Regions from separate parts of the Spongiibacter sp. C9W genome, predicted to be linked through region 2. Evidence: predicted binding sites of a transcription regulator. Region 2 holds the regulator's gene; each other region holds the start of a gene.
What was found. Region 2 encodes FNR, which switches genes on or off when oxygen is low (the NO sensors DNR and NnrR bind a similar motif). Its sites were predicted from a motif close to TTGATNNNNATCAA; they were not measured.

Region 1 (7,440 bases), 1.5 Mb from region 2:
TAGTGATAGCGGTCAGGATTCTCAATTCCCGCCGCAGCGATCACCCAGTTTTCGCCGCCGTCTTCGGTGCGATAAATCATGCCGTATGCGCCAACGGCAACGCCGTTTTTGGCATCACCAAACCAAATATCAAGAAACGGGTCTACCGGGCCGGTCTGCAACGCGAGCGTGGCATCCTCCAGCGCGTATTCAGCGTCGTCCAGACGATATTCAAGGTCGTCCCGCTCAGCCTGCTGCGAGTCGTCCAGCTCCTCGATTGTCTCGGCCAGCGAGTCGCGACGTTGCTGAATAAAGTTCAACCACTGCCGGTTGGCCTGGTTACCATCGAACTGCTTGTGCCACGTTTGGCCGCCGTCACCGCTGTGCAGGATGATGCCACCATGGCCCGCCGCCCAACCGTTTTGGGCATCGATAAACGTGACCGAAGTCAGCGTATTGCTGTGCGGCACAACGGCTTGCTGCCATGTATCGCCGCCGGTGTCTGAGTACAGAACAACGCCGCGCTCACCCACCGCGACCAGTCGGCCACCCGCACGGGTGATATCAAGCAGAACACGCTTCCCCGCCTCGGCCACGGTCAACGCGGGAAGTGCCTCAAAGTCGTTGGCGTAAGCGCTGCTGCCAGTGACTACACAAGACGAAATCAAGGCTATGGCAGCACAAACCTGGCGGACGATGCGCGGCCAATGCCGCGCAGTAACTTGTTTATTATTGTTTGTCATAAGCCGGACTTAACGTCGTCCAGCCCGGCGCAAAGCCGCCGGTGTGAAGTCTCTAAATTTACCTTGGTAATTAAAGTCGTACTGGTAGCCCTCTTCCTCATTATCGAGGCCAGTAACCAAATAGCGACCGGAGTTCAGGTCATACAGCGACTCGCACGCCAACCAGGGCACGGCCACTTGATAATGCATCACTTCATGGCCTTCTTTTACCTTCCACAACTCGCCGCGACCGTCGTAATGATCTGCGATGGCGATCTGCCAGGTGTCCTCGTCAACAAAGAAGGTGCGACGAGCATAAATATGTCGGGAGCCCTCTTTCAATGTGGCCTCAACCACCCACACCCGGTGCAACTCATAGCGCAAATGCTCGGGATTCATATGCCCCTTGTTGAGAATATCTTTGTATGCCAGCTTGCCGTCTCTCAGGCGATAGCTGTTGTAGGGGATATATAACTCGCGCTTGCCCTTTAATTCCCAGTTGTAGCGATCCAGGGCGCCATTGAACATATCGAGGTCGTCCGAGGTGCGCAAACCGTCCGAGGCAGTGCCCGGGCCATCATAGGCAATGGTCGGTGCCAAGCGCACGCGACGCTGCCCGGCATTGTAGAGCCAGGCGGAACGCGGCTCCTTAATTTGGTCAATATTTTCATGCACCAGCAATACATCGCCCTCTAAGCGCGCTGGCGCCAAAATACGCTGCAAGAACACAAACAGGCGATTGGGATTGGGGTTATCCGCGAAGCGGTTGGCAAACAATACCGACTCCTCGAATAACACTGGCGTAAAGCCGCCACTGGCCTGCACCGGGATCTGGGTATAGCGCCGCGACACACCCAGTGGGGTGCGGTAGCGAGTGATATGATTCCAGATAACCTCCTGGCCACTTTGCGGAATAGGGAACGGTACACTGGCCGAGAAATTCACCAAGCCATTCCCGCCCTCTACCATATCGGTTTGGGTAGCCCCGGTTTTAATCCGCTGGTACTCGGTATCGGGCAGGCGAGCGCTACGGTGGCTGGGATAGACATTCATCTTAAAGCTATCGGGATATCGATTGAGCAATGCCAGTTGCCCCGGCGACAGCTTGTCCTTGTGTTGATTGGCATTTGCTGCGGTGATCGCAAACAGTGGCGCTTCCCCGGCATAGGGGTCAACCAAACGTTCACCGGGCTTGTACGCGGCCGGCAATTTTTTTAAGCCGCCCGTCCAAGCCGGAATACTGCCATCGGCATTTGCCGCTAGCTCTGCGCCCATCGGCGTCAGCTGGGCACCGCCTAACTGCGCGGCTTTCTCAGGAGAAACCTTGGCAGAGGCGACGCTCGCCCCCAAGGCCGCAACGACGGTGGTGTAGAACAAGCCGGTCGTGATCGAGCGAATGCTGTGCTTGAAGCTATGCATAGTAGCCCCCTCTTAAAATGCAACGGAAAAACTCAGCGAGATAAAATCCCTATCCTGCTGATCGTTATAATCGGCACCAAAGTAATTGGTGTATGAGATATCAGCCTGATAGGTGCTCAAGTAATCGGCACTTAGGCCAATACTCAATGCCTGACGGCCTTCAATAAAGTTCGGTGGTGGTGAATAACCGCTCACATCGTGAGACCACGCCATATTTGGTGTTAGGTTCACACCCTTGAAAACATCGGAATAGGTCAGACGCGCTCGCACTCGGTAGCCCCAGGAGAAGTCCTCGACAAATCCATCGTCGGTGCAGTTTTGCGGCTGTGAATTCGGCTGGACACCCGCTAACAGGCTCAACACAGGGTGCGAGTCACAACTCACCGGAATAATCCCCGGTAGCGGAGGTAATAGGTTCAGGATGGCCGGCGGTAGCGGCAGCCCACTGTTTATTGGCTCAAAGTCACCGATGCCAAAGGTTGCCGAACGACCATAGTTAATCGCCTCGTTCATCCCCCCTATCCACACCCCACCTACTTCGGCGGCGATCGCCAAGCGGTCTGCGCCCATTACCTGCTCAAAGAAGCGGATAAAGGTCATCTGCGCCTGGGTGTATTCAACATTATCGAAACCATGCACCACGCCGCCGGGACCAGCGGCAGCACCACGATCAGCAATCCGCGACCACTCGTTAAGCGAACCCAGCGCCAGTGTCTGGCTGATTTCTACGGTATTAATCTGCAAGGGAAGCTCAGGCCGGTAACTGACCTCACCCGACACCGCCCACAGGCCGAGGTTGGTTGCGAAGGTCAGCGCGTAAACTTCGATATCTTCAGGAAACTCGAAAAAGTAATGCGGATTTTCAGGCTGGCCGGTCAGCGGGCTGAAGCTGGTCGCATTAATACCGCTCAATATCGGCGTGCGGCTGTGATAGTTGACGTAATAGGCGCCAATTTCCGTACCGCCCAACCAGTCAAAGAAATACCGACCCGCAATACCCCACTGCCCGGAATCACCCGCCTCGTCATCGGCAGCGCGTGGCATAAAGCCCCCGGCAGCGACCTGATCAGCGTCGGGCGCCGCCGTCGACAACGTCAGCTTGTCGCAACCCCCGCCATAGACATCCGCACTACTCCAGTAGGTGCCGCAGCCTTCAAGAACCGTTCGCTTCCATTCGTATTGATAAAAAGCCTCTATGCTTAATTCCGCGGTAACGCCAATATTGGCGTACAGCAACCCCACCGGCAGCAGTGCCTCTTTGATCTCAGAGCCAGGGCGGTGCAGCGCGGTCACATCGAAGGGACTAATAATATTCACGCCGTTTTGAATAAACGTGCTTTCCCCCCAGCTCAACACCATATTGCCGGCCCGCAGTTCTACGGGGGCGGAGCCAAGCTCAAAGTTGCCGTATAGGTAGTAATCCAAAAACTCAGCACCCTGGCTTTGGGCCAGGTCATCAAAGCCCTCCGTTTCCAGAGTGCCGTCAACACGGTAATTGTTTGGCACATGGCCGTGAGCGACTTCGCCCTCAGCCAAGGCATAGTCATACCAATATTTGAAACGCGTGAACAAACCGATGTTGTCCAGGCTCAACTCAAGGTCGTGCACCCCCTTGAATAAAAGGGAATACATATCACCTTTGTCGTAATTTAAATTCCCATCATCGGTGGTACTCACCGACGCGCGCCCCTTACCGTCGGTGTTACCCGGACTAAGATAGTCCTCATCCGGGTCCTCGGCACGCCAACTGGCACCGAGAGAAAGGGTCGAATTGAAACTGCCTTCAACCTCCCCCCAGTTAAACGTCAACGCCTGACTCTGGATGGGAACACCCAAGGTCAACGCACTTATACACACTGCTAGATAACGACGGGAACCAACTGCTGAAGTGTTCGCCATGCTTATTCTCCTCGCTTTTTGGAGAGCAAAGTCTCTGCTTATTGCAGTCAGACTAACGCCCAAGACGAGGTCAGCACTTGTCCTAGATCAAGGAATGCGGCATCGCGCCCGCAGAAGTGAATACACAGGCGCACTAAGACACAGGATCGCCAAATGCCTAAACAATGTCGGCTTAGCGCGAGATTACTATCAAAGACAAGTGCATGAAGAAGGGGGATTTATACATAGAAGGGCTGGTCTATGACCTGTTCACACCAACGACATCGTCGCTTTAGTGTGAACAGACCACCGACACACTCAACGCAGATATTGTGCGCAAAGGAAAAGTATGACCTATTTACTGGGCAAGCAGCCCATTCACAATGCGGTCATTGGCCATATCTATCGCCTTAAGAACACCATATCGGTAATACTCAGGGGTAGCGACAACAGAGATTTCCGTTGTTTTAGCAGAACCGCCGGTGAACAGGCCCACAGCAGAACTAAAGGCATTGGCGGCTTTTTGACTGCCAGAAGTGGTGTCTTCGTTCCGCCCGTAGGCCCCTCCAACTACAATGGGGTCCTTGAGACTGACATAGCCGTTATCTGAAAAGGTCCCACCTAAGTCAACAAGGAACTGCGCGGCAGAACCCGTCGTCACCTGAATACCTTGCCCTACGGTCACCGAGGCGCTCAGCGTGGTGCTTGTGCCGCCACCAAGAGGCACATCCTTAAAGTAATTCACTTCATAGTCAGTATCACTATCAAAGTACGCGAAATGAACATTGTAGTTGATGGCAAATACTGGTGCGCCCGCAGCTTCAGCCAATTCAGCAAAGGCATAAGGCATCGGCTTAACTTGGCTAATTTGATCGGGCACCGAGTATATATTCAGTGAATTCGCGGAGAAGGTCACCTGCTCAGGAGACGATTTCTTCAAAAAAGAAGACAGCCCCGAAGGCGTATAGGGAGCCGCTAGAGGCTTTAATTTTTTCCAAGGTTTTAGCTTTTGCAAATCGCTGACCGGCCTAACATTGAAACCCTTTGCAGTTAAATCAGCGACAAAGTCAGCATATGCCTCGTCGGTAATTTTTTGGAAGGTGGTATCTGGCACGCCGGTTAAATTGGCCTTCAGGGTACTCTTTGCGTATTGCGAGCCACTGCTTTGACGAATCATGGGGCTTACAGACTTCGACGAGCTTGAGTCCTTAGTTACGAAAGAAACCGCAAACTGCGCAACATAGACATCTTTACGCGCCCCGAGCGTAGCAACATTCTTACTTTCGAGGCGATCACCACCGCCACCTCCTCCTACTGAAGCACACCCCACTATCAACGCGGCTATACCGACGACGACAATTAGCCTTTCTTTCATGCCTATCTCCTTGTCAAAATTATTTTCCAACGATAGGAGAAGCGCATAACGCTTGCACCCCCTTGTTCAGGGGGGTATGCAAAGTGTGTGATAAAAAGCTAAATCAAGGGCGTAAGCTACGGCGACGACGGTGACGAGAAATTTATGACGGTGCATTTAGTAATAACTTTTCCAACCCCGGAGGAAGTGGTTGTTGATCTTGATGCGCGAAATAAATACCTGCTCGAACCGAAGGACGAAAACCTATACTGCTGTGGCGGAGTCTCACCGCCATACTTGGTAACTCTTCATTCAGAGAGTTCGCCGTCAGCCGACTAATTATGGCCAGGCTACTGGGGGCAACACCGTAATTGTTCGTTAGCACTACTTCATCACGCGCGCTTGCACAGCAATTTTCTTCCCGCCGTCACACCGCAAATTGCCACTAAACTCCGCTTCATAGTGTTTTCGCGAGCTGTTAATCACCTTCGCCCGCTCGCTGCCATCTGGCTGTAAACGGCAACTTGTACCGTCTGCTAAGGTAATGTCCAATTGCTTGAGCGATGAAGGCTGGCCCGGAAGTGTCATCACCTTGGCGGAGATCGCGGCGGCACCCATCGACTTCATATCCTCGCTCATACTCGCGCCGCCTACCATGGCAACCATAGATGTCCCGCCAGGAACGACAATACGGCCTCCAACGGTACCACTAAGGTCACCGGTGTAGTTTACCGTCCAGCCCCTCTCTGATTCGGCGCAGGCACTCCCAACACCCCCTATACACACTCCAAGAATGAGTAAAAAAAACGCACGTATCATCAAGTTAGGCTCAGCGCCAACATCTGGCGCCGTAGCGGTCTTGGCCTGCAGGGTGGTATGAATCATCCGTGATCTCCAATACTGTTTTAGGATGGACTTGATACCCGCTGTCCAGCGGAGTATCTACTCCTCATGAGTGGGGTTCAATGAACTCGGGTATATTCAAGGCGCATCAGCTGGTTTCCCTGAACCAAGGTATCTTTCCCCTTAATTCTCCAAGCCTCTTCACTCTCTCCCCGTTTGAAGACTAAGTAGGCGCGATCGCCCGAGTCACGAACAAATATATCATCGTATTCTTGGCGGCTGCCGTTCGCTTCGACAAAGTCATGCCCAATGGTAATTTCCTCCACTCCCATTGCCGAAGCCATGGATCCAAACAGGCCATCAGCGCGGTCTGCAGCAAGTCTGTATTGCCCTTCATAGCCGTGGTCACCACAGGCATGGAGTATAAGCAGGGCGGTAAAGGAGAAAATGAAGCGTAATAGATTCATAACAACACCTTCCTTGGCTAATGTCATTACGACATAGTAAAGCGCGGAAGCACCTTTTTGGCTAGCCATGACCCTGCCTTTTTGCTGTACCGGTGAAGCGTTCACTTTCGCCAACGCAGCACTTCGTATCACGTCTCGTTCCGAACTGGAGAATCAGAAAAACAAAGACAACGGGAGTATTTATTTATCTAATTCAGATACTTAAATAGCGATTTGCTTTCAACTACCGCTATAGCGTCAAATGAAATGAACACTGAATGTGGAGGTAGACATGGGAGAGTTTACGGGGCTGATTGCAGCGATCGCTTTAGTCGCGTCAGCTATCGCAATTCCTGTGGTGATGTGGCGGTACGGCGACAAAATCGCTCACTGGTTCGACCGTTCTGACAAGGACAAGAATTAAGGATCTTTTTGAAACCGTCTTGCAGACGTCTAAATTTGCCGACCTTAGCCCCAACGACCGAGAAACGGGCTCACATTAAAACTTGAGAGCTACGCAGTAACTGAGAGGTGAGCTTGAGCGAGAGGTCTTCAAAATGTGGCACAGAACCTATCACGGTCGTGCCACAACACCTTTATGGAAGCATAAAAAACCCGGTGCTGCTTTCGCAATACCGGGTTCTTAAATAGTGGCGCGCTCGGGAGGATTCGAACCTCCGACCGCCTGGTTCGTAGCCAGGTACTCTATCCAGCTGAGCTACGAGCGCGTCGAGGTGGCGTACTATATTCAAGGTGGTTTTAGCTGTCAACGGGATTTTGAAAAAAAGCTTAAAAATCC
Region 2 (7,440 bases):
CTGATCTCCCTCATTGCTGTTGATTCAGGTCAATGGGAATGGTGTTGCCGCATATTATGATGCCTTGGCTAGAATAATATGGAGCGGGCCATGCATCCCATTTTTTTACAGTTGGAAACGGATCATCAGCGCATGCAGCGAATGCTGTATGACCTCAATCATCAGATTGAGAGCTACTTTGGCTTACATGATGCGCCGGCTGATGTCGACGCAATGATGCGTTGCCTGGATTACATCCAGATCTACCCCGAAGTATGGCACCACCCTGTTGAAGATATCATTTTTAGGCAGCTACTCACCAAGCCCGGAGTGAATCACTACGCCGTGGAAAATGTGTTGCGAGACCACGGCATGCTGGAGGCCCTGAGTGATCAGCTGTCGTTGATATTTTCTGAATTACGGCTGAGTGAAAAGCCCGTGCGGCCGGCAATTATTCGCTTAAGTAAGCATTATCACAGTCGTCAGATATCGCACATTCATGAAGAGCGAGGCATCTTTCAGATGGCCGGAGAGTTATTTGGCGACGCTGATTGGCAGGCGATTGAGCGCGAGATAGATGCCGTCATCGGGCCGGTTGGTCAGCACGAGCGAGATAATTATCTATCGACATTTAAGCCTGAGCACGCGTCTTACTCTGGTGCATTCAAACAGTAGTATTGAAGGGAATATACATGCCGACTGCGATCGCAAGAGAATTTGATAACGCCACTGATATGGTGCGCCGCTATGCAGTACAGGGGCCGCGCTACACGTCGTACCCTACGGCACTGAACTTTAGCGAAGCGTTTACCGATCGCGATTATGTGCGCTTTCTTGACGATGCAAGAAATAGCCCATCGCCGCTGTCCTTATATGTGCACATTCCGTTTTGTCGAAGCCTCTGCTACTACTGTGCATGCAATAAAATTATTACCAAAGACCCGCGAGCAAGTCGTCGTTATCTGGACCACTTAAACAGAGAGCTACAGCTCCTGTCGCGGCATGTGGGTGTGTCCCGCCGTGTAAGTCAGCTTCACCTGGGGGGTGGAACACCAAACTACCTGGACAAAGCGGAAATGACCGAGCTCGTGCATCAACTTGCCAGTCACTTCAATCTCGATGACAGTGACGACCGGGAGTTTTCCATCGAGTTGGATCCGCGTTGCGTCGATGAGGATTATTTGGCCTTGCTTAAAGGCCTGGGTTTTAACCGTGTAAGCTTTGGTGTGCAAGATACGAACCCCGATGTGCAGCAGGCCATTAATCGCGTACAGAGTGAAGATATGATCGCCGAGCTGGTGTCATTGGCGCGGCGTTTTAAATTTAGATCGGTGAGTGCAGATTTAATATACGGCCTGCCACTACAGACCGAGCAAAGTTTTAAAGCGACGCTGGACGCATTAATTGCCATGTCGCCAGATAGAATTGCCATCTACCATTACGCCCACATGCCACAGCGTTTTAAATGGCAAAAGTCGATGGATAGATACCCAATGCCAGATAGCGAAGAGAAGCTGAAAATTTTTGCTCTGGCGAGCCAGCGACTGCAAGCTGCGGGGTATTTGCATATTGGTATGGATCATTTTGTTAAGCCCAATGACGAGCTGGCCATCTATCAGCAGCAGGGCCGTCTGCAACGAAATTTTCAGGGCTATTCGACCTGCCATTCTCCCGATGTACTGGGGATGGGGTTGTCGGCCATAAGTTCATTGGGGCGCTGCTATGCACAGAATGAGAAGGATCTCGAAGCGTACTACGCCGAGATTGAGGCTGGGCGATTGCCAGTGGCTCGTGGGTTAGAGCTTTCAGCAGAAGATATGCTTCGTCGCTACGTTATTATGCAGTTGGCCTGTAACTTAAAGCTGGACTTTAAGGAATTGCACGGTCGTTATCAGGTCAGCTTCAGAGAAAAATTTGCTGACGTCCTGCCATCGCTAGAGGAATTTCACAATTCGGGCGTGTTGTTACTCAGTGGTGAGGGGATAAAAATAACGGAAGCTGGGCGGGCGGTTTTGCGAAATGTTTGCATGCTATTTGATGAAAGTTTGTCTCTGCATCGCGGAGCGTATTCCAAAACCTTGTAGCGGTTTACAGGCTTTTGGCGCGCTATTTTATTGTGTAGTAACTTTATCGCGACTACGCCGAAAGTAGACTTGACCCACTCGGAGATAAGGCGTTCAATGGCGGCAGTAATTACTCCCCGACATGTGTAAGGAGACCACATGCGACGCGCGGAAGCCTCCAAAGCCTGCCCCCACAATCCTGCTATCAGCTGTAACAATTGTCGATTAAGTGGTATCTGCTTGCCACTGGCTCTGGAAAGCGATGAAATTGTTAAGCTGGACAATATTGTGCAGCGCGGTCGCCCCCTGCCAAAGAGCCGTCATATATTCCGTGAAGGCGATGCGTTTACGTCTGTATTTGCCGTGCGCTCTGGTGCTGTAAAAACATATAGCATTACCGATGCTGGAGAGGAGCAGGTCACCGGTTTTTATTTTCCGGGTGAAGTTGTTGGCTTGGATGGTATTGGTCAAAACCGCTACGCGAGTTCCGCTGTTTCATTAGAGGTGTCGGCGATTTGTGAAATTCCTTTTTCGCAGATCGAAGACCTCAGCGGCCAGTTGCCCAATCTTCAACGACACTTTTTCAAGCTGTTGAGTAGCGAGATCGTTGATGATCAGCGACACATTACCTTGCTCAGCAAAAATACGGCTGACGAGCGTGTCGCATCGCTGTTAGTGAGCATCTCCGCTCGCCAGGCGCGCCGTAAATTGTCGGCATCCGCTTTTAGATTGCCGATGTCGCGTGCGGACATCGCCAGCTTTCTGGGGCTCACCGTCGAGACCGTAAGCCGCGTTCTCAGCCGTTTTGCAAAACAAGACTTAATTCGAATCGACAATAAGGAAATTAGCGATCTCGATGTCGAAGGCCTTAAGGCAGCCGCAAACCTTCAGCCGTAATTGTGGCTGTCATTGTGCTGTAGTGGCACAGGCTTGACTCAGATCAACCGGTGCCGCCCATTGGGCGGTAAACTTTCGATAAATCTCCCCGGAAAGAGTGAGTAGGCCGTGAGCGCAATAATTAGCAATCCCCTAGGTTTTTTGTTCAGTCCCCGTAAGCAGTGGGGCATGGTTGCCGATGCTGGCGATGAGGGTTTGGCTGCCAAGCTGTTATACCCCATCATTCTTGCCATTGGGCCATGCGTTGCGTGGTATTACGGCGCCAGCCAAGTGGGTTGGACGGTGGGCGATGGTGAGGTGGTACGCCTGACGCAGGCGAGTGCCCTGCAGATTGTTATTGCCTTCTATTTTGCGATGTTGGGCTCGTTGGCGGTGATCGGTTATTTCGTTCACTGGATGTCCGAGACCTATGGTGCGTCATCATCGGTGCTCAAGGGCATTGTCTTATCTGGATACACGGCAACTCCGCTGTTCATTGCGGGGCTTTGCGGTTTCTTTCCTCTTTTCTGGTTTGATCTGACCCTGGGTATTCTGGCCTTGGGTTGGTCTGTATACCTGCTGTATTTAGGTATTCCGCTGGCGATGGGAATTCCTGAAGAGCGCGGCTTTTTGTACGCCTCGGCGGTAGTCGCAATCTGTATGGTGATATTTATGGCGCTAATGGGCGCGGTGGTTATTCTCTGGGATATGGGAATGACACCGGTGTTCACTGATTAGCGGCATAAATTAGTCGGTAGGAAGGTAAATTTTCTGCGGCATAGTGTCGCAGGCCTGTTTAGCTTTCTGTTGATCTGGGTCAGCATTGCGGCCCCCACCTGCTGGGACAATACCCACCTCCATCATGTCTGCCCGAACGGCGCTTGTTGCCGGTTCGCGCATAGTCCACCTGAGGTTCGTGAACTGTCATGACATCTTCGCAAGAACATCCAACTTACAACTACAAAGTGGTGCGGCAATTCACCATTATGACTGTGATATGGGGCATCGTCGGAATGACCGTCGGCGTTCTCATCGCAGCGCAATTGGTTTGGCCGCAACTCAACTTCGACACGCCCTGGCTCAGTTTTGGGCGATTGCGACCCCTGCATACTAACGCGGTTATATTTGCGTTTGGTGGCTGTGCGCTGATGGGGTCTTCGCTGTTTGTGGTGCAGCGCACCTGTCAAACGGCGCTACTGTCGGACCGCCTCGCGGCATTCGTCTTCTGGGGGTGGCAGCTGGTCATCTTGCTAGCAGCGATTACGCTTCCCATGGGGCTTACCTCCGCTAAGGAGTATGCCGAGCTTGAATGGCCAATAGATGTGCTTATCGCCGTAGTTTGGGTGGCCTATGCGGTACTCTTTTTCGGCACGATCATGCGTCGGAAGATGTCGCATATTTATGTGGCGAACTGGTTCTACGGCGCGTTTATCGTGACCATTGCGGTGCTTCACATCGTCAATAGCGCCGCGATTCCAGTGAGCATGTCCAAGTCTTATTCGGCCTACTCCGGTGCTGTCGACGCCATGATCCAGTGGTGGTACGGGCACAACGCTGTGGGCTTCTTCCTGACGGCAGGCTTCCTGGGAATGATGTACTACTTCGTTCCTAAGCAGGCTGGGCGTCCGGTCTACTCATATCGGCTATCGATCGTTCACTTCTGGGCGTTGGTCTCTGTATACATCTGGGCTGGCCCTCATCACCTTCACTATACCGCGCTGCCTGACTGGGCACAGAGCCTGGGTATGGTGATGTCGCTGATCCTACTGGCACCCTCATGGGGCGGTATGATCAACGGTATGATGACCCTCAGTGGTGCCTGGCACAAACTGCGCACTGACCCCATTCTGCGCTTCCTGATTGTGTCGCTTTCTTTCTACGGTATGTCGACGTTTGAAGGTCCGATGATGTCGATCAAAACCGTTAACTCTCTTTCTCATTACACTGACTGGACGATTGGTCATGTTCATTCGGGCGCATTGGGCTGGGTGGCGATGATCTCCATCGGCATGGTTTATCACTTGATTCCCGTGCTCTTTGATCGCAAGCAAATGTACAGCGTCAATATGATCAATACACACTTTTGGCTATCCACCATCGGTACCGTGCTTTACATCGCATCCATGTGGGTAAACGGCATTGTTCAGGGCCTGATGTGGCGCGCCTACAACGCCGATGGCAGCCTGACCTACAGCTTTGCTGAATCGGTTATCGCCAGCCACCCAGGCTACGTAGTGCGACTGTTTGGTGGGTTCCTGTTCCTGGTCGGCATGTTGTTGATGGCTTGGAACGTTTGGAAAACCATTTCCAGCAAAGAAACTAAGGAACTGGTGGCAAATACTGCGGGGGCTGAAGCATGAATCACGACGTCGTCGAGAAAAATATCGGCTTGATGATTATTTTTATCATTGTCGCCATTAGTTTTGGAGCCTTGGTGGAGATCGTGCCGCTTTTCTTCCAAAAGCAAACGACAGAGCCGATTGCTGGCTTGAAACCATTAAACGCGATGCAGCTAACTGGCCGAGATATCTATATCCGTGAAGGCTGCCACGTATGTCATTCGCAAATGGTTCGCCCTATGCGCTCTGAAACAGAGCGCTATGGACACTACTCTGTTGCTGGTGAATCGGTTTACGAACACCCCTTCCTGTGGGGCTCCAAGCGAACAGGGCCCGATTTGGCGCGTCTGGGTGGACGTTATAGCGACGAGTGGCACCGTGCTCACTTGTATAACCCGCGCGATGTCGTGCCCGAATCCATTATGCCGTCGTATCCCTGGCTGTTTAAGAACGAGATCGATGGCGATGAAGTAGGGAAGAAAATGCGAGCGCTGCGCAAAGTGGGTGTGCCCTACACCGACGACGACATCGCCACAGCGGCCTCCCAAGTGGAAGGTAAGAAAGAGATCGACGCCATGGTTGCCTACCTGCAGCAGCTGGGAACACTAATCAAGTACAAGCGTTGAGGAGGATGTATGTTTGATCAAGACAATCTACGTGCTTTATCAACGTTGTTGCTGTTCCTGGCGTTCATGGGTGTGTGTTTCAACGTGTATAGAAGAAGCCGTAAATCGATGTATGACGAAGCAGCTCAGCTGCCATTTGTAGACGAAAGTAAAGCCAAGCAGGAGAGCCGAGATGAGTGATTTTTGGAGTGGCTGGATCATTGTCCTAACGGCAGTCTCCTATGTGCTTTTGGCATGGCTTCTGCTGTCTAATCGAAAGACCAACCAACCTAAAGACGGTGCGACAACAGGTCACATTTACGATGGTATCGAGGAATACGATAATCCTATGCCATCTTGGTGGATCAAGATGTTTGTGCTCAGCATGGTGTTCGGTGCGGGCTACCTGTTGGCCTACCCTGGCATGGGTAAATTCCCCGGCCTGTTGAATTGGACGTCGGTTTCGCAGTGGCAGGGTAATGTGGATGCGGCAAAGCAAAAGAACGAAGCGCTCTACGCTGAGTTTATGCAGAAAGATGCCGAGGCCTTGGTTGCCGACCCCAAAGCGATGCGTATTGCCAAGCGGGTGTTCGCCAATAACTGTGCGATTTGCCACGGCAATGATGCAAAAGGGAGCTACGGCTTTCCGAACTTGACCGACAACGACTGGTTGTACGGAGGTAGTCCGGATCAAATTGCTCACTCTATTCGCGATGGTCGCAGTGGCATGATGCCTGGTTGGCAGTCAGTACTCGGCGCCGAGGGAGTCAAGTCGATGGGGGCTTACGTGCAAAGCTTACGCGACGCTCAGGCGAGTGCTTCGGCGGAGCATGCCGAATCGCGCGAGAAGTTCACCATGCTGTGTGCGGGCTGTCACGGTGCATCGGGCGAGGGCAATATTGCTATGGGTGCCCCCCGGTTAAATGACGACATTTGGCTGTACGGTGGTGACATCGGCAAGATTATCCACAGTATCGCCAATGGCCGGTCAGGAAAAATGCCTGCGCATGCTGACAATTTGAGCGCAGCGAAGATCCACCTACTCAGTGCCTATGTTTATCAGCTTGCAGAAGAGGAACCATAATCTGCTATGAACACTCAGGAGCGGCAACCGGCTGGCGGTAGTGAAACAAAGCCAGAAAACCTAGCGGTAGAAATTGTAGTCCCGGCGGAAGTTGGGGAAATCGACCTCTACCAAAAGCGAGAAAAAATATACACTCGCGCAATTGAAGGGTTTTATCAGCGCATTCGCGTATTCACCGGTTGGCCGCTGTTGTTGGGCTATATCATTCTACCGTGGTTGAACTGGGATGGCCGACAGTCGGTCCTGTTTGACCTGCCCGCGCGGCAATTTCATGTTCTCGGGCTCACCTTTTGGCCACAAGATATGACGATGTTGGCCTGGGTATTGATCATCGCTGCCTTTGGTCTTTTCGCGGTGACCAACCTCGCTGGTCGAGTGTGGTGCGGCTACAGCTGCCCGCAGACCGTATGGACCAGTATCTTTATGTGGATGGAGCAGAAGGCTGAGGGAACGCGGAACCAGCGTATCAAGCTTGACGCGGCGCCCTGGTCCTT
Region 3 (7,440 bases), 450 kb from region 2:
CATCGGGTATATCAGGTCGTCCGGCGTGAGTGAGCTTTCGCGCGCCAAGCGGCGACTGAAATCAGCTGCGCGTAAGCGACGCATCCGCGTGGCAGGAAAAGCACCGCGTTGCAGGGAGGTCGTCATGATTTGCATCCTTGTAATGTGGGATCAGCGAAGGTTGGCGAACACGCGCTCAGCAACATCCAGCGTTTCCTGAATATCGGCCTCAGTGTGGGCCGCCGACATAAAGCCTGCTTCATAGGACGCTGGGGCGAGGTATACTCCGCCCTCCAGCATGCCGTGGAAGAAGCGGTTAAAGCGGTCGGTGTCACAGGCCATGACCTGCTGGTAGTTGCTGATGCGTTTCTCTTCGGTGAAGAACACACCGAACATGGTGCCAACATGGTTGCTGCTCAGGGGAATGCCAGCCGCTTCAGCGCGTGCATGTAAGCCATTAATAAGCATGTCAGTGCGAGCGAAGGGTATGTTGTAGAAGTCCGGCTGAGAAATGGCGTCAATCATCGCCAGACCGGCGGCCATGGCCGCGGGGTTGCCGGACAGGGTTCCCGCTTGATAGACGGGGCCGCTGGGTGCCAGCTGTTCCATAATGTCGCGTCGACCCCCGAAGGCAGCCACCGGCATGCCGCCGCCGATCACTTTGCCCAGGCAGGTGATGTCTGCTGTTACGCCGTAATAGCCTTGAGCGCCTTGCAGACCAAGGCGGAAGCCGGTCATTACTTCATCGATAATCAGCAGGCTTTGGTGAGCGTCGCAACACTCGCGCAGGCACTCTAAGAAGCCGGGCAGCGGGGGAACGCAGTTCATGTTGCCCGCGACGGGCTCAACGATCACACAGGCAACTTGGTCGCCAAACTCAGCAAACGCCTTTTGTACGCCCTCAATATCGTTGTAACTGAGGGTGACGGTATGCTCGGCGAGTGCGGCCGGTACCCCTGGTGAGCTGGGTACGCCAAAGGTCAGTGCTCCAGAGCCAGCTTTGATTAGCAGGGAGTCGGAATGACCGTGGTAGCAGCCTTCGAATTTGATAATTTTATCTCGCCCCGTGGCACCTCGCGCCAGGCGTATCGCGCTCATCGTTGCCTCGGTGCCAGAGTTCACCATGCGCACCATGTCCATGCCGGGAACGATGTCGCAAAGACGATCTGCCAGTCGTGTTTCTATTTCGGTGGGCGCGCCGAAGCTGAGGCCCTTTTGAATTTGTTCCGTTACCGCAGTAATCACTGAGGGGTGGGCGTGACCGAGCAGCATAGGCCCCCACGAGAGAACGTAGTCGATATAGCGTTTGCCATCGACATCAAAGACATAGGCCCCTTCTGCGCGCTCAATAAAGCGCGGGGTGCCGCCAACGGCTTTGAAGGCTCTGACGGGGCTGTTTACACCGCCGGGGATGTGTTGGCGGGCTTGCTGGAATAGCTGCTCTGAACGACTCATGGTGGATGCGAGAACCTCAATATTGGGCAGATAAGCGCCGGGTATTATCCCGACTTGGGGCGATTTTTCCTAGGGAAGCGCGACATCTTGTCGTCGGCTTCACTGGGTATACGGGTTTTAAAAGGGTTTGAGTACAACAAGAAATACAATAGCGAACAGCGCAATAACGGGCGCTTCGTTGAACCAGCGGTAAAACACGTGGCCACGTTGGTTCTCGTTATTCGCAAAGCGTTTTACGAGTTTGCCGCAGTATAGGTGGTAAACGATTAAGAAGGCGACAAAGGCCAGCTTAAGCCACAGCCAGCCAGCGTGCAGGTAGTAATTGGGGTTGTACGCCATCATGGCGATGCCAAAGATGACGGTCAATATCGCAAACGGGCTAACGAAGCGGTAGAGCTTTTGCTCCATGGTCGAGAGATGACGCTGGGTGGCGGCGTCTTCAGCCATGGCGTGATAAACAAACAGGCGGGGGAGGTAAAATATGCCGGCAAACCAGCAAACAACGGCAATAATATGCAGGGCTTTAAACCAGAGCATGGGGTGGGGCTCGCTTATGTTACTCAGCAGTTGGGCGGTAGGTGGCTTTAGCATACAATAGTTGCGCGCTTATTGGGCAGTCTGGCTCGGCTGCTATCTCACTTCTCGCAATTACCCGCAGGCTTTATTGGCATGGAATACAGCATCATTGCTCGCGCTCGTCGTCGCTTGCGTTTGTGGTGGATATTGAACCGTCGTCACACTCGGCGTCAGCTCGGTACGCTGGAAGATTGGAAAATGCGTGCAGTGTTTTGGCTTGGCGCCTTAACTGTGGGGTTGGTGATACAGGGGTTCGCCTGGCTCTCTGAGGAGAGTTTTTCTCTTTTTGAGCACGCGCACTCGCAGTATCCGTATGCGTTTCTGGTGATAACGCCACTCGGCCTGATGGCGATTGTGTGGTTGATGAACCGTTTGGCCAAGGCGTCGCGAGGCAGTGGGATACCGCAGGTGCTGTTGGTGCACAAACAGAGTTATCACTGGCTTCGAGGCCCCTTCCTATCGCTGCCGGTCGCGATATTAAAAGTACTGCTAACCTGTGCCGCGTTGCTGTTGGGGGCAACAGTGGGGCGTGAGGGTCCCAGCGTACATGTTGGCGCCGCGCTAATGTATCAATTTGGCCATTGGGCAAAGTTGAAGCAAAAACAAATTGAAAGCAGCCTGATTGTGGCCGGGGGTGCCGCTGGAGTGTCTGCTGCGTTCAATGCACCGTTGGCCGGTATCGTTTTTGCCATCGAAGAACTGCAGCAGTCGATGGAGGCGCGCACAACGGGGACGTTGATTATGGCAATCATCCTCTCGGGTGTTGTCGTGCTCATGTTTGCTGGTCACTACAGTTACTTCGGCGTGCCAGATGTCACCGCGATGCCGTTTGAAGACTATCCCTTCATTATTGCTGCCAGTGTCGTCTGCGGATTACTCGGTGGTCTGTTCAGTTTCTTTTTGGTCGAAGGAAGTCGTGCGGTGGCGCCTTTGGTGCGAGCGCGACCAATGCGAGTGGCAATGGTGATTGGCGTGGTGTTGGCGCTGATGGGGTTGGTATCCGGCGGCGCGACCATGGGTAGTGGCTACGTGGAGGCAAAAGCGCTGCTGGCTCAGCAAGCGGAGGGCAGTTGGTGGACGGCGTTTGGCCGGATTCTGGCGACGATGCTTACCTATTTCAGTGGTATTCCCGGCGGGATCTTTTCGCCCAGCTTGGCGGCGGGGGCGGAGTTGGGTGCATCGATGACGAGCCTCTTCCCCAATGTGCAGGCGACAGCATTGATACTCGTCGGCATGGCGAGCTATTTCGCTGGCGTGGTGCAGCGGCCAATCACCGCCTTCGTGATTGTTTTAGAGTTAACAGGGAATAATCACGATATACTACCGGCCTTAATGGTGAGTGCATTAGCGGCAACGGTCGTTTCAAAGCTGGTAATGCCGCAGCCGGTATACCACGTGCTCGCACAGGATTTAGTTCGCAGTTGGGAGCATTTGCTCAAAAGCAAGCAAGATGATGAGGTCGCTAGCAATACTTCATCGACGACAGATAAGTGAATAGGAGATAGGCCCGTGTTAAAGGTTGGGATTGTTGGTGGAACGGGGTATACCGGTGCGGAGCTGCTGCGCCTTATTGCCGCCCACCCCAATGCTGAAGTGGCAATGATTACCTCAAGGGCCGAAGACGGCGTGCCGGTTGATCAGCTCTTTCCAAGTTTGCGCGGTGTTTGTGATCTCGCCTTCTCAGTGCCTGATGTGGCAGCACTGTCTTCCTGTGACGTTGTGTTCTTCGCGACCCCCCACAACGTCGCAATGCAGCTGGTGCCCGAGCTGCTTGCTGGCGGCACGCGGGTGATTGATTTGTCGGCCGACTTCCGTATCCGCGATGCCGCGTTGTGGTCACAATGGTACAACGAAGAGCACGCCTGCCCCGAGTTGCTCGCCGAGGCGGTGTACGGATTGCCAGAGCGCAACAGCGACGCGATAAAAGGCGCACGCTTGATCGCCTGCCCGGGGTGTTACCCAACGGCGGTGGAGTTAGGGTTTTTGCCACTACTTGAGCAGCAACTAATTGACGATCAGCGGCTTATTGCTAGTGCGGCGTCTGGGGTGAGTGGCGCTGGCCGGCAGGCGAAGGTGGATACCTTGTTTGCCGAGTTAGATGGTAGCTTTAAAGCCTATGGCGTGGCGGGCCACCGCCATTTACCTGAGATTGAGCAGGAGTTGTCGTCGGCATCTGGTAAGCCCGTGCAGTTGACCTTCACACCGCATTTGTTACCACAAGTGCGCGGTATCCACGCCACTTTGTACTCAGAGCTGTTGGACCCCGCCGTGGGTTTGGACGAGCTGCAATTTATGTACGAAAAGCGCTATGCCGATGCGCCCTTTGTCGACGTAATGCCGCTGGGAAGTCTGCCGCAAACAAGGACAGTGCGCGGTGTAAATACCTGCCGCATTGCGCTGCATCGCCCGCAAAACCGCAACACCCTGGTGGTGCTGTCAGTGATCGACAACCTCGTAAAAGGTGCTTCGGGCCAGGCCATCCAAAATATGAACCTGATGTTCGGCTTGGATGAGTCTGCGGGCCTGGATGGTGTCGCGCTGTTGCCCTAGTGTCTGGCATTCTTGACTGTTTTACTCGGATAAGAGGATAATTGTGTCCTGCCCTTTGGGTAAAAGCAGTGAGGTAAGGTATGTCAGTAGTAGAAGAGTATACGCCGTCAGTATTGCAGTTAACGGAGCGTGCTGTGGCGAAGGTTAAACACCTGATGGAAGAAGAGGCGAATGATGACCTCAAGCTTCGGGTGTTTGTCACCGGTGGTGGATGCTCTGGTTTCCAATACGGTTTTACCTTCGACGAATTGGCAGAGGAAGACGATACGCTGGTTGAGAAAGAGGGCGTCGTTGTATTGGTCGATCCGCTTAGCTATCAGTATATTGAAGGTGCTGAGCTCGACTATACCGAAGGCTTGGAGGGCTCGCGTTTTGTTGTTAGCAACCCAAATGCCAGTACCACCTGTGGTTGTGGTTCGTCCTTTTCTATTTAACACTCGTCTGAGTAAATCTGCGCTGACGCGCATTTAAGATACTGGCGCCAGCCAGTATTTTTTTATGCAATCGCTAAATTCCCTTATTTTTAGTAAGGCTTAATCTAGATCAAGAGTCGCCCTCAGAAAATTCGTTCTAATGGAACCCAGAACGAAGATAACTCCTCATGAGGATGACGATATGAAGCAGATGAAAGCATGGGTTCCCCTTCTTCTTGGTAGCTTGGTAGCGCCAATTGCCGCACACAGTTTCGAAGCTGGTGATTGGGTGGTGCGTGGTGGTGTTACCACGACTGACCCGCGGGAAAGCAGCGATAATATCGTTGCGAATGGAAGCCCGATGGCCGCGAAAGTGGGCCTGGACAGCGACACGCAGCTGGGTATTACCGCCGAGTATATGCTGGATGCGAACTGGGGGGTCGAGTTGTTAGCGGCAACACCGTTCGAACATACGGCGACAGGTCGCGGTGCGTTAGCCGGTGTTGATATCGCTACCTTCAAACATTTGCCACCCACCTTGAGCATGGTTTATCACTTTGCATCGGTGAACGGCTTTCAACCCTACGCTGGTGTGGGTTTGAACTATACAGTGCTGTTTGACGAGGACCTGACGTCTGAATTCGAAAGCGCGGTCGACAAGGGCAGTATCGACCTTGAAGACTCATTCGGTATCGCCTTGCAAGTGGGTGCTGACTACCATGTGAACGAGCGTTGGTTAGTGAATGCGTCGGCGCGTTGGCTCGACCTGGAAACTGAGGCAGAAATTCGCACTGACGGTGGTAGTAAGTTCACCGCTGATATTGATGTGGATCCGATGGTTTACACCATTAGCGTGGGTTACAAGTTTTAAACGCTAACTTAGCTGGGGTAGATAGCCCCTAGTATGCGGGCGCCTTTGGCGCCCGTTACGCTTGGCACATTGCCGGGCTTGCCGTTGAGCGCGGCATAGGCCAGCCACGCAAATGCGGCAGACTCTACTGCGTTGGCCGGAATGCCGAGAGCATCTGTCTTTTCAACGACCATTTCTGATAGTTTTTCTTCAAGCCGCTGCCGCAATGCGCTGTTATATGCTCCTCCGCCACAAAGAAATAGCGATACCTTGCCCTCCAAGTTTTCAGCTTTAATTGCATCGCTCAATGTTACCGCTGTTGCTTCAAGCAGCGTTGCCTGAACGTCGTTGTCGGGTATTGGTGGGAGTGTATTTAACAGTGCCGTCAGGGTGGCAAGGTTGTAGTGCTCTCGGCCGGTGCTTTTGGGGCCGGTTTGCCGATAATAGGGGTTGTCGAGCAGCTTCTCGAGTAAGCCGGTGTTTACGGTTCCGCTGCGGGCCCAGTCGCCATCGCGGTCGTACTCGCTATTCCTGCGATGTTGAATCCAGCTGTCCATAAGGACATTGCCAGGGCCGGTATCATAGCCGTTAACGCTGCCGTTCTTGTGCAATACAGTGATGTTGGCCATACCACCGATATTTGCGATCACCCGATTGCTGCCCGCGCGGGAGAAGACGGCCGCATGGAAGGCGGGGACGAGCGGTGCACCCTGGCCGCCAGCGGCGATATCGCGGCGACGGAAGTCGGCAATGGTGGTTATGCCGGTCTCTTCGGCAAGTGTGTTTGGGTCGCCAATCTGCAGTGTATATGCCTGCTCAACAGGCCTTTGCGGGCTTGTGGGGCGGTGGCGTATTGTTTGGCCGTGAGAGCCGATGGCGGCGATCTGTTGAGCGTTTAAGCTTTGGGAGCGCAGAAACTGATTCACCGCTTGCGCAAGGGCGAGGGCAAGCTCGCGATCGGCCTGGCCCATTCGCTCAATTTCGTTGTCGCCAGCACTGCACAGTGCGAGCAGAGCGTTGCGAAGCGCACTGGGCAGTGGCACCTCGGCGGCGGCAAGTAGTTTGCACTGGTTCGCGGTGTCAATCAGGGCAATGTCTATTGCATCGAGGCTGGTGCCACACATCAGCCCAATATATAGCGAGCTGCTCACCCTTCGGAGCCGGGGCTGTTGTAGTTGCGCTGTGCGGCATAGGTGCGCAGCTGTAACTGCAGACCGCTGATCTGTTGTAAAAAGTCCGGCATGTCGTTACGCCCGACGCGAGTAGGCGGCGGCAATTTGTCGACGATCGTGGCGGGGTTGCGGTGCACGCCATTCATCAGGAATTCGTAGTGCAAGTGTGGCCCCGTGGCATAGCCTGTTGAGCCTACCCAGCCAATAGTCTCCCGCTGCCGAACTCGTTCTCCGCGAGATACGGCGCGTTTGTGCAGGTGGAGGTATTTGGTCACGTACGCTTCGCCATGTTTGATAAAAACGTAGTTGCCGTTTGCTCTTGAGTAGCCGGCCTCCAGCACTCTGCCATCGCCTGCCGCATATACCGGTGTGCCGCGGGGGGCTGCGTAGTCAACGCCTCGGTGCGGGCGCACCGTTTTAAAGACGGGGTGAAGGCGTTTGGGGT

Region 1: the regulator FNR is predicted to act here: its motif matches at 4,097-4,110, upstream of AC2Q8J_RS15520 (DUF1302 domain-containing protein).
Region 3: the regulator FNR is predicted to act here: its motif matches at 5,094-5,107, upstream of AC2Q8J_RS08345 (OmpW/AlkL family protein).

Annotation. Positions count from the first base shown of each region.
Region 1 is NZ_CM170672.1:3,265,479-3,272,918, reverse strand. It holds gene AC2Q8J_RS15530 (WD40/YVTN/BNR-like repeat-containing protein) at 1-722, opposite strand, end outside; gene AC2Q8J_RS15525 (DUF1329 domain-containing protein) at 732-2,120, opposite strand; gene AC2Q8J_RS15520 (DUF1302 domain-containing protein) at 2,133-4,019, opposite strand; gene AC2Q8J_RS15515 (hypothetical protein) at 4,357-5,373, opposite strand; gene AC2Q8J_RS15510 (hotdog family protein) at 5,737-6,237, opposite strand; gene AC2Q8J_RS15505 (hypothetical protein) at 6,315-6,776, opposite strand; gene AC2Q8J_RS15500 (hypothetical protein) at 6,934-7,065, shown strand; tRNA gene AC2Q8J_RS15495 (tRNA-Arg) at 7,293-7,369, opposite strand.
Region 2 is NZ_CM170672.1:1,298,063-1,305,502, reverse strand. It holds gene AC2Q8J_RS06295 (hemerythrin domain-containing protein) at 91-654, shown strand; gene hemN (oxygen-independent coproporphyrinogen III oxidase) at 672-2,063, shown strand; gene fnr (fumarate/nitrate reduction transcriptional regulator Fnr) at 2,202-2,939, shown strand; gene AC2Q8J_RS06280 (Yip1 family protein) at 3,048-3,656, shown strand; gene ccoN (cytochrome-c oxidase, cbb3-type subunit I) at 3,845-5,278, shown strand; gene ccoO (cytochrome-c oxidase, cbb3-type subunit II) at 5,275-5,883, shown strand; gene AC2Q8J_RS06265 (cbb3-type cytochrome oxidase subunit 3) at 5,893-6,063, shown strand; gene ccoP (cytochrome-c oxidase, cbb3-type subunit III) at 6,056-6,946, shown strand; gene ccoG (cytochrome c oxidase accessory protein CcoG) at 6,953-7,440, shown strand, end outside.
Region 3 is NZ_CM170672.1:1,747,781-1,755,220, reverse strand. It holds gene hemB (porphobilinogen synthase) at 1-126, opposite strand, end outside; gene hemL (glutamate-1-semialdehyde 2,1-aminomutase) at 151-1,434, opposite strand; gene hemJ (protoporphyrinogen oxidase HemJ) at 1,552-1,971, opposite strand; gene AC2Q8J_RS08360 (chloride channel protein) at 2,104-3,504, shown strand; gene argC (N-acetyl-gamma-glutamyl-phosphate reductase) at 3,520-4,560, shown strand; gene erpA (iron-sulfur cluster insertion protein ErpA) at 4,641-4,994, shown strand; gene AC2Q8J_RS08345 (OmpW/AlkL family protein) at 5,176-5,844, shown strand; gene AC2Q8J_RS08340 (anhydro-N-acetylmuramic acid kinase) at 5,853-6,974, opposite strand; gene AC2Q8J_RS08335 (OapA family protein) at 6,971-7,440, opposite strand, start outside.